DNA from 3 places in the Bradyrhizobium sp. S3.7.6 genome. Region 3 is predicted to be linked to each of the others. Evidence: predicted binding sites of a transcription regulator. Region 3 holds the regulator's gene; each other region holds the start of a gene.
The links. Region 3 encodes PhoB, which activates phosphate uptake and scavenging genes when phosphate is short. Its sites were predicted from a motif close to TGTCATNNANCTGTCAT; they were not measured.
Positions count from the first base shown of each region.

Region 1: a site for PhoB is predicted at 1,350-1,366, ahead of ACVJ5M_RS09805 (YdcH family protein). Genes of this name have one in related genera too.
Region 2: a site for PhoB is predicted at 1,472-1,488, ahead of phnF (phosphonate metabolism transcriptional regulator PhnF). Genes of this name have one in related genera too.

Region 1 covers NZ_JBSSEQ010000001.1:2,069,819-2,073,086, forward strand. The annotation lists gene ACVJ5M_RS09785 (GGDEF domain-containing protein) at 1-233, shown strand, start outside; gene ACVJ5M_RS09790 (hypothetical protein) at 296-547, opposite strand; gene ACVJ5M_RS09795 (hypothetical protein) at 569-787, opposite strand; gene ACVJ5M_RS09800 (YdcH family protein) at 916-1,122, opposite strand; gene ACVJ5M_RS09805 (YdcH family protein) at 1,452-1,634, shown strand; gene ACVJ5M_RS09810 (NAD(P)/FAD-dependent oxidoreductase) at 1,776-2,879, opposite strand; gene ACVJ5M_RS09815 (sensor domain-containing protein) at 3,082-3,268, shown strand, end outside.
Region 2 covers NZ_JBSSEQ010000001.1:183,040-186,307, forward strand. The annotation lists gene ACVJ5M_RS00950 (carbon-phosphorus lyase complex subunit PhnI) at 1-321, opposite strand, end outside; gene phnH (phosphonate C-P lyase system protein PhnH) at 326-934, opposite strand; gene phnG (phosphonate C-P lyase system protein PhnG) at 939-1,403, opposite strand; gene phnF (phosphonate metabolism transcriptional regulator PhnF) at 1,523-2,254, shown strand; gene phnE (phosphonate ABC transporter, permease protein PhnE) at 2,381-3,232, opposite strand; gene phnE (phosphonate ABC transporter, permease protein PhnE) at 3,229-3,268, opposite strand, start outside.
Region 3 covers NZ_JBSSEQ010000001.1:350,572-353,839, forward strand. The annotation lists gene ACVJ5M_RS01750 (GcrA family cell cycle regulator) at 259-771, shown strand; gene phoB (phosphate regulon transcriptional regulator PhoB) at 1,007-1,714, opposite strand; gene phoU (phosphate signaling complex protein PhoU) at 1,730-2,446, opposite strand; gene pstB (phosphate ABC transporter ATP-binding protein PstB) at 2,458-3,268, opposite strand, start outside.

The DNA of each region.
Region 1 (3,268 bases), 1.7 Mb from region 3:
GGAATCTCAGCGAGACCGACGCCAAGGCGAAGGCAGCGGCCTTCGAGCAGGCGATCGACGAATTGTCGTTTGCCTTTCGCGGTCAGCGCGTGACCGCGGGCGCCTCCGCAGGTGTCGCGCTGCTGGGGGCGCAGTCCGATGCAGGCCGCGCGCTGGAGGAGGCTGATGCCGCCATGTATGTGCGCAAGGCGCACCGGCGGCACGAGCCGCTGATCAGGCTGGTCAGCAACTAGGGCACGATCTTCGCGACAAATGCGGACCGCGTTGCGCGGAGATCATGCTCAAGCAACAACCCTTACAGCGTGGCCAGATCTTCCGGCACGTTGCCGAATTTACGCAGCAGCGTGGCGTCGCCGAATTCGCCGGTCATGGGATCGCCGCTGCGGCTGAACGCAACCGCGCCGATATGGCCGGCACCGTGCGCCAGGATCTCGGCGCGCCGCAACGCGGCCGCCGAGCTCTGGCATTCCTCCGCGGCGCCCGCGACAGGCGATCCGTCGGCATCGATCAGGAAGGGCATTGCAACGTAGTAGGTCACATCCGACATGGCGTTGCTCCGATGTTGAACTCAGGCGGCGCTGCTGTTGCTCCGCACCTTGCTGCGTGCGGTCTCGGGAATGCAGCCGGCTGAAATCGCCGCCTGTAATTCTTCCAGCTCTGCTTCCAGATATTCGTTGGCCATGATCAGCGCCTTGATGGTGCTACGCAGATTGCCGTCGCACATCGCGATCGCCTGGTCGCAGGCCTGTTCATAATGGCTGTTGTCGAGAAGGGCGGTTGCCGACATCTGCGTTGTCCTCGGGGGTTTCCTGGGCGTTTCCTGGGGCGTTGGGATGTCCAAATGTTCCTATTTTGTTCTTTTCGATTCAAGCGGATTCGGATGCGGCGTGCTGCCACGAAAAAGGGCCTCGCGGTTCAGGCGATGATGTCCGGCGTGATCTGGTCTTCGATGAACGCGATACGGTCGCGCAACAACAGCTTGCGCTTCTTCAACCGTTGTAACCGCAACAGGTCGGGGGCAGGCGATTGATGCATCGCATCGATCGCGGCGTCGAGATCTCGGTGTTCTTGCTGCAACCGGGTGAGCTCGGCTTCGAGCTCACGCTCGTCTTCATTGGTCATGTTCGCGGTGGCCGAAAACCCGATGGGCGTGAGATTCAAGGCTGTGGATGCCCTGTGGAAATTATCGTCCTTGCGCGCCGTGATCGCAAGCGATCTCGGGCCGCCGCTCACCGAACTCTCGCAAGATATTTCGACGATTCGTTGCGGCGTTGCGCAAGCACGTTGATATCATGGATTTTTCCAGCGTGGTTCCTTACTCACGATTCGTTACATATGAATTTTCAAAAATGACGCTGCGACGACGGATACATATCGACAGAACGAATCGGTGATGTACACTTGTTTGTCCGGATCGAATCCAAGGTTTCCCCCTACCGAGGAGGTTTCGAATGACAATTCAGGCACATCTGGTTGAATTGGAACGGAAGCACAAAACGCTCGAAAACGAATTGCACGAAGCTCTCGTGCACCTTTCAACAGACGACCTGCAAATTGTTGAGTTGAAGCGACGGAAGTTGATGGTCAAGGACCAGATCGAGCGTTTGAAGCACACCGGCGACACGCTCCACTAGTAACCCCTGTAACAGTGTAGAGTTGAACTTACCCTTTCATGCAGGGGTGAGAGCTGTTGCGCTCATCCCTGCATGAAGGTGCGCAGCGTGCAAAGTTATTTGCGCGGCGCTTGGAGCCTTTCCGCTCCGATGGAAAATCCCCTAGATGCCTGCGAGCTCAGCGACGTGATCCGCGATCGCGAGCGACGACGTCAGTCCCGGCGATTCGATGCCGAACAGGTTGATCAGGCCTTCGACGCCGTGATCGCGCGGGCCCTGCATCAGAAAATCCTGCGTGGCCACCGCCGGCGGCACGATCTTCGGGCGAATGCCTGAATAGCTCGGCATCAGCGCGCCGTCGGGCAGCGTCGGCCAGTATCTCCGGATCGCCGGATAGAAGCGTTCGGCGCGTGACGGATCGACCTCGTAATTGATCGTCTCGATCCACTCCACGTCGGGGCCGAAGCGTGCCTGCCCGGCCATGTCCAGCGTCAGATGCACGCCGAGCCCGCCTGGCTCGGGCACCGGATAGATCAGGTGCGAGAATGGTGCTCTGGCGTTGCAGCTGAAATAGTTTCCCTTGGCGAGATAGGCCGGCGGAATCCGGTCGATCGGCATGCCGTCGATATGGCGTGCGACCGTTGTCGCCGAGAGCCCGGCGGCGTTGACGAGCAGGCCGCATTGCAGCGTCATCGGCGCTTCGCCGCCGGCCTCGATCTCGATCACATCGCCGGCTGCCTTGGCGCGGATCAGCGGGGTGTGAAACGCAAAGGCCGCGCCGGCCGCCTCGGCCTCGCCGCGCAGCGAGAGCATGTAGGCGTGGCTGTCGATGATGCCGGTCGATGGCGAGAGCAGCGCGGCATCGCAGGCGAGCGCCGGCTCCAGCGCGCGTGCGGCTTCGCCCGTGAGCAGCTGCATGTCGAGCACGCCATTGGCCTCGGCATGCGCCTTGATCGATTGCAGCTTCTCGGTCTCCTTGGCGCTGGTCGCGACGATCAGCTTGCCGCAGTTCTTGTGCGGGATGCCGCGCTCGCCGCAGTAGCGGTACAGCTCATGCTTGCCGCTGACGCACATGCGCGCCATCCAGCTGCCGGCGCGGTAATAGATCCCGGCATGGATCACCTCGCTGTTGCGCGAGGAGGTGATGGTGCCGATGGCCTCGGCTTCCTCGAGCACGATCACCTCGCGCCCGGCCTGGGCAAGCTTTCGAGCCACCGCGAGCCCGACCACGCCGGCTCCGATGACGACGCAGTCGACCCTATCCATGGTTGTGCAGTGTATCCATTGAAAGCATCGGTGGCATCAGGCCTGAGAACCACGGCACCGGGCCGTTTTCCATTAAGGAAGCATTTATCATGTCAGGGCAATTGCCGTATTTGGCGTCACATTTTTCTGTTGCGCGTACAGGCGTTTACCCGATCCAAACCCGTGAAGCCAGACAATCCGACGTTGAAAGCGCGGGTGGCTGATGGCTGAGAAGAACTGGCACGTGGGCAGCACGCTTCCGATTGCTGTGCAGGCCGTCGTGTGCCTGGGCAGCGCGGTCGCGCCTGCGCGCGCCTTTGCGCTCTCGGACAGCTTCGCGCCACCAGGCAAGCTCGATCCCAATTTGGTCTGGGAAGCGCTGATCGGCGGCATCGTCGTCTGTGCGTTCC
Region 2 (3,268 bases), 170 kb from region 3:
CGCCGACACCCGCCGCTGCACGCGCATCGCGCCGGTGTCGACCGGCTCGCTGGCGCCGAAGCGCGGCAGGGTGGCGCGGAAGGCGCGGACCAGGAAGATCGCCTCGATCAGATCCCCGCGCGCCTGCTTGATCGCGAGCGCCGCGAGCTCGCGGTCGTAGAGCGACCCTTCGCTCATGACGCGGTCCACGGCGAGGCCAAGCTGCTCCGAGATCTGATCCAGCGTGACTTCGGAAATGCTCTGGTCGCCACGCCGCGCATTGGCGAGCAGGCGATGGGCGTTCTCGATGGCGCGCTCGCCGCCTTTGACTGCGACATACATGCGACTAGCTTCCCTTGTTCACGACACGCGTGGTGCGCGGGATCGCAACCACGGCATCATCGGCGACCAGCACCAAATCGATGCCGCGCGGAAACAGCGCCTCGTTGAACTGCAGCCGTTCGAACAGGTCGAAAGGCCTGATCGAGGCCTGAAGCGTCGCGACACCGTCGATGCCGGGGCCACGCAGTTCGAAACTGCGCCCCGAATTCAGGCTCTCGACCTGAAGGATCACCGTGGTCGAACGATCCGGATACTCGTTCGTGCCCAGTGCGAAGCGCTCGAGCGACGGCAGCGCCGCACCGTCACTGATCAGCGCGAAACTCGCGATCGAGGAGTCCTGCACCACCGGCGCGCCGGTGTGGAACTTGAGCCATTTCACCACGTCCGATCGCTCCGTCATCCGCTCATCGAGCCAGAGCGGCGTGTCGTGATCGAACAGCGTCAGCGCGATCGCGGCAGTGCCGCGCATCGTTGGCGCGGGCGCTCCCGCCATCGGCACGATGCGCTGGACCGAGCCCGGTCGCGCCATCGCGTCCATCACGGAACGAAAGGTCGATTGCGCCGACAAGACCTTGTCGACGAAACCCGGCGGCAGTTCCGCAATCGTGGTCATGGCCTCACCCCTCACCGCGCACCATGGTGTAGAAATCAACCTTCGTCGCGGCGGTCTCGGCCGCCGCCTGCTTGCGCTGGATCATAAGCTGCTCGCGCAACGGCGCGATAACGTCACGCTCCACCGCCTCACCGAAATCACTGGACTGCGCCAGCGCGTCGCAGAGCGCGATCAGCCGCGCCTTTTCGCCATCGCGCCCCAGCGTGTAGCCGAAGCCGACCTCGCCGCTCGCGAGCCGGACCGCTGCGCGAGACACCGTGGCTTCACCGAGATTGAACGGCGCGCCGTCGCCGCCGACCCGGCCGCGCAGCATGACGAGACCGTTTTCCGGCGCGCGTAGCTCCTGATGCGCCGGCAGGGCGAGAGCGCGGAGGCGAGCGGCGATCTCGCCCGCCTCCGCGTGCGCCAGCACGGCCATCGCGGCCTTGCGCTGGACTTGCTGGTTGTTGTGCTGGGTCACCCAATCCACCGAGCTTTTGACAGAACTTGCCGAATCCAAGTTGTCTATGATAATAGACAACTTGATACGGAAGCGCCATGACTGTTTCGTGACAAACGTGTGATTTCTGAAGTAGGCTTCTCGGCGACATGAGCATGCAGGACACAGCCTCTTCGGGCGTCGCGCTGTGGCGCCTCGTTGCCGACGGCATCGAGCGCGGCATCGCCGACGGCCGCTTTGCAGCCGGCGACAAGCTGCCGGGCGAGATGGAGATCGCCGAGACCTATCGCGTGAACCGCCACACCGTGCGGCGCGCGCTGGCCGCACTTGCCGAGCGCGGCATCGTGCGCGCCGAACGCGGCAGCGGAACCTATGTCGAGGCGCAGCGCCTCGCTTATCCCTTGCGCTCGCGCACCCGCTTCTCCGAGATCGTCGGCGCCGACGGCCGCGAACCGCATGGCCGGCTGATCGAGGCGTCCGACGACGTCGCGACCCGCGAACTGGCGCGCGAACTGGGATTGAAGGCCGGCGCGCCGCTGGTGCGGATCGAGGCGATCCGCCTCGCCGACCGCACGCCGATCTGCGTCTCCACCACCTGGCTGTCAGCGGAATTGTTTCCGGGCGCGGGTGAGGTATTCGCCGCGACGCGCTCGATGACGAAACTGCTCGAGCATTACGGCGTCCGCGACTACAGCCGCGGCGCGACCCGGATCACCGCCGGCATCGTGGACGCAACCGATGCCGCGCGGCTCGATCTGCCGCTGGGACGGCCGATCCTGGTGGTCGACGCGACCGACCACGATCTCGCCGGCAAGCCGCTGGTGACCAAGCACTCGCGCTTTGCAGCGGAGCGGGTGGAGTTTCTGGTGGAGAACGGGTGAGCGGGCGACCACGCAGGGCTCGTAGGGTGGGCAAAGGCGCACTTGCGCCGTGCCCACCATCTCTCCCCGATATCTAAGCAGAAGTGGTGGGCACGCTTCGCTTTGCCCACCCTACGGCGCCGGCGATCAGGCGACAGCTCGCCGCCCAATGATCGCAAACCGCAACTTGCTCGAAATAAAATCGATCGCGGCGACGGCGACCAGAATCATCATCAGGATCAGGAACGACACCCGCTGCCATTCCAGCACGCGGATCTGCTCGGCGAGTTGGAGGCCGATGCCGCCGGCGCCGACGATGCCGATGATGGTGGCCGAGCGCGTGTTGGATTCGATGAAATAGAGCACCTGGCCGGCGATCACGGGCAGCACCTGCGGCAGCAGGCCGAAGCGGATTTCGTGCAAAGCACTGCCGCCGGAGGCGCGGACGCCTTCGACCTGCTTCTGGTCGGCGCCCTCGATCGCCTCCGAGAACAGTTTGCCGAACGCGCCGAAATCCGACACGGCGATGGCGAGCACGCCGGCGAACGGACCAAGCCCGACGACGTTAATCCACACCAGCGCCCAGATCAGGGTGTCGACGCCGCGGATCGAATCCAGGAAACGGCGGACCGGAAAACGCAGGATCTGCGAAGGTATGACGTTGCGCGCGGCCAGCAGGCTGACCGGAAGCGCGAACAGCGCGGCGAGCGTCGTGCCGAGCAGCGCGATCGACAGCGTCTCACCCAGCGCTTTCAGATAGACCGGCAGCGAAGAGCCCGGATCGGGCGGGATCATCATCAGGCCGATCCAGCCGAGCTGGCTCAGCCCTGCGAAGAATCGCGACGGCGAGAAGTCGAGATCGACGAGGCCGTAAACCAGGATCGCAAACGCCGCGACGATCATCGCCGGCATCGCGAGCCGCGCCGAGGCGGGGCGATCGAACACATCGGGGTAGCGCGCGCGAAGCTCTCGCGTGTCGACCTCCTGCGGTCTCGTCACGTCCGTGCCTCCTTGCCGAACAGACGGCCGCGTAGC
Region 3 (3,268 bases):
TCCGCCACGGAACATGTGGAAGCGAGTCGGCGGACTCTTGCGCGTGAGTCACGCCATATTGTAGCGTTTGGCTTGTCAGATACGACATCTCGTGCAGCAGTTCTGATCCTCGAAGTCCTCATGTACCGGCGTAAGCGTTCGGGCGCATCTGGTGCGCCCGGCGAGCCTTAAGGGATTCTGGCGGCACGGGTTTTTCGAAGCTTAGGCATTCGCCGTGCGGCCGCCAGGATGGCAGGCGCCGGCGAAGGAAAGGGTGCAATGACCGTTTTGACCTGGTCGGATGATCGCGTCGAGCAGCTGAAAAAGCTCTGGGAGGCCGGACTTTCGGCCAGCCAGATCGCCGCTGAACTCGGCAATGTGACCCGCAATGCCGTAATCGGCAAAGTGCACCGGCTCGGCCTGTCGGGCCGCGCCAAGAGCCCTTCATCGGCAGCGCCGCGGCCGCGCAAGGCGCGCCCCGCCCAGCACATGATGCGGGTGACACGCCCGATCGCGCGCGGCAACACCGCGCTGGCGCAGGCCTTCGAAGTCGAGGTCGAGGCCGAACCGGTCACCTACGACAACGTCGTGCCGATGAGCCAGCGGCTGTCGCTGCTGGAGCTGAACGAGGCCACCTGCCACTGGCCGGTCGGCGATCCCTCGAGCCCGGATTTCTTCTTCTGCGGCGGCAAGGCGCTCTCCGGCCTGCCCTACTGCGCCCAGCACTCGCGCGTGGCGTATCAGCCCGCGGCCGATCGCCGGCGCGCGCCGGCGAAGCCGGGTCCGCGCTGAAGTCGTTCTGAGCTCAGAAAGGAGCCGTCACACGATGGCGGCTCAACAAATCCGATGTCGTCCCGGACAAGCGCGCCTCGAGCGCGCGCAGATCCGGGACCCTTAACCACCGCAAGATGTGGCTACGGGGACTCGGAGTTACCTTTTCACAAAATAACCGCTCGCTGTGGGTGTCCCGGACCCGCGCTTGCGCTTGTCCGGGACGACACCGAGAGTGTGGCCGCAGCTCACCGAGCTACGCCTGCTCCGCCTTCGCAAAGCGATCGTCCAGTGCGTAGCCCGCGCCGCGGACGGTGCGGATCGGGTCCTGCTCGCGGCCGAGATTGAGCAGCTTGCGCAGGCGGCCGATATGGACGTCGACGGTGCGCTCGTCGATGTAGATGTCACGGCCCCAGACGCTGTCGAGCAGCTGCTCGCGCGAGAACACGCGGCCGGGATGCTCCAGGAAGAACTCCAGCAGGCGATATTCGGTCGGACCGAGATCGATCGGCCGGCCCGAGCGCGCCACGCGGCGCTTGTCGCGGTCGAGCTCGATGTCGCCATAGGCGAGCACGGTGGCGAGCCGCTCGGGGCTGGCGCGCCTGAGCAGGCCCTTCACGCGTGCCAGCAGCTCCGGCACCGAGAACGGCTTGACGATGTAGTCGTCGGCGCCGGTCGCAAGGCCCCGCACCCGCTCGCTCTCCTCGCCGCGCGCGGTGAGCATGATGATCGGGAGCTGCTTGGTCTCGGGCCGGGTGCGCAGCCGCCGGCACAGCTCGATGCCGGAGAGGCCCGGCAGCATCCAGTCGAGCACGATCAAATCGGGGATGTGCTCCTTGAGGCGGGTGTCGGCGTCGTCGCCGCGCATCACCGTCTCGACGTCATAGCCGTCGCCTTCGAGGTTGTAGCGGAGAAGCTCGGTGAGAGCTTCCTCGTCCTCAACCACCATAATGCGTGCGCCCATGGTGTTCGTCGCTCCTTAAGTGTTCGGGACCGTCGTGGCGAAGGTCGTCATGTCGCCCTTCGGCCGCTTGTCGGTGATCGCCTGGCCCTCGATCATGTAGAACACGGTCTCGGCGATGTTGGTGGCGTGGTCACCGATGCGCTCGATGTTCTTGGCGCAGAACATCAGATGGATGCAGAACGAGATGTTGCGCGGATCCTCCATCATGTAGGTGAGGAGCTCGCGGAACAGCGAGGTGCAGATGGCGTCGACTTCCTCGTCGCCCTTCCACACCGCCATCGCCGCCGGCAGATCGTGCGCGGCATAGGCATCCAGCACCGACTTGACTTGTTGCTGCACGAGGTCGGTCATGTGCTCCAGACCGCGGAACAGCTTGAGCGGATGGAAATCCGTCTCCAGCGCCGCGACGCGCTTGCCCATGTTCTTGGCGAGGTCGCCGATCCGCTCGAGATCGGTCGCGACGCGCATGGCGCCGACGATCTCGCGCAGATCCACCGCCATCGGCTGGCGGCGCGCGATGGTGAGAACGGCGCGCTCCTCGATCTTCTTCTGGAGCGCGTCGAGCTCGGCGTCGATGGTCACGACGCGCTGGCCGAGCGCGACGTCGCGGCGGATAAGCGCGTCGACGGAATCGACGATCATGCGCTCGGCGATGCCGCCCATCTCGGCGACCAGGCGCGTGAGCTCCTGGAGGTCGGTGTCGAAGGCCTTTGCGGTATGTTCAGAACCCATGTTCCGTCTCCTCAGCCGAACCGGCCGGTGATGTAATCCTGCGTGCGCCGGTCGGTCGGCGACGTGAAGATCTTGCTGGTGTCGTCGAACTCGATCAGCTCGCCGAGATACATGAAGGCGGTCTTGTCGGAGACGCGCGCCGCCTGCTGCATGTTGTGGGTGACGATCGCGATCGTGTAGTTCTCGGACAGCTCCTGGATCAGCTCCTCGACCTTGGCGGTCGAGATCGGGTCGAGCGCCGAGCAGGGCTCGTCGAACAAGATCACCTCGGGCCGCACCGCGACCGTGCGGGCGATGCAGAGGCGCTGCTGCTGGCCGCCGGAGAGCGACAGGCCGGAGGCGTTGAGCTTGTCCTTGACCTCGTTCCACAGCGCGCCACCGCGCAGCGCCTTCTCGACGCGGTCGTCCATCTCGGACTTCGAGATCTTCTCGTAAAGGCGGATGCCGAAGGCGATGTTCTCGTAGATCGTCATCGGGAACGGCGTCGGCTTCTGGAACACCATGCCGACGCGGGCGCGCAGCAAATTGAGGTCCAGCTTGGGGTCGAGGACGTTGGTCTGGTCGAGCATGAGCTGACCGGTGACGCGCTGGCCCGGATAGAGGTCGTACATCCGATTGAAGATGCGCAGCAGGGTCGACTTGCCGCAGCCCGACGGGCCGATGAACGCCGTGACGCGGTTGGTGCCGAGCGCCAGATTGATGTTCTTCAGCGCGTGGTGCTCGCCGTAATAGAAATTGAGGTTGCGCACCGTCACCTTGGCCGGAGCTTCGGGCAGCACCGGCGCCTGGGGCAAACCACCGGCCGCGCTCATCGATACGGAA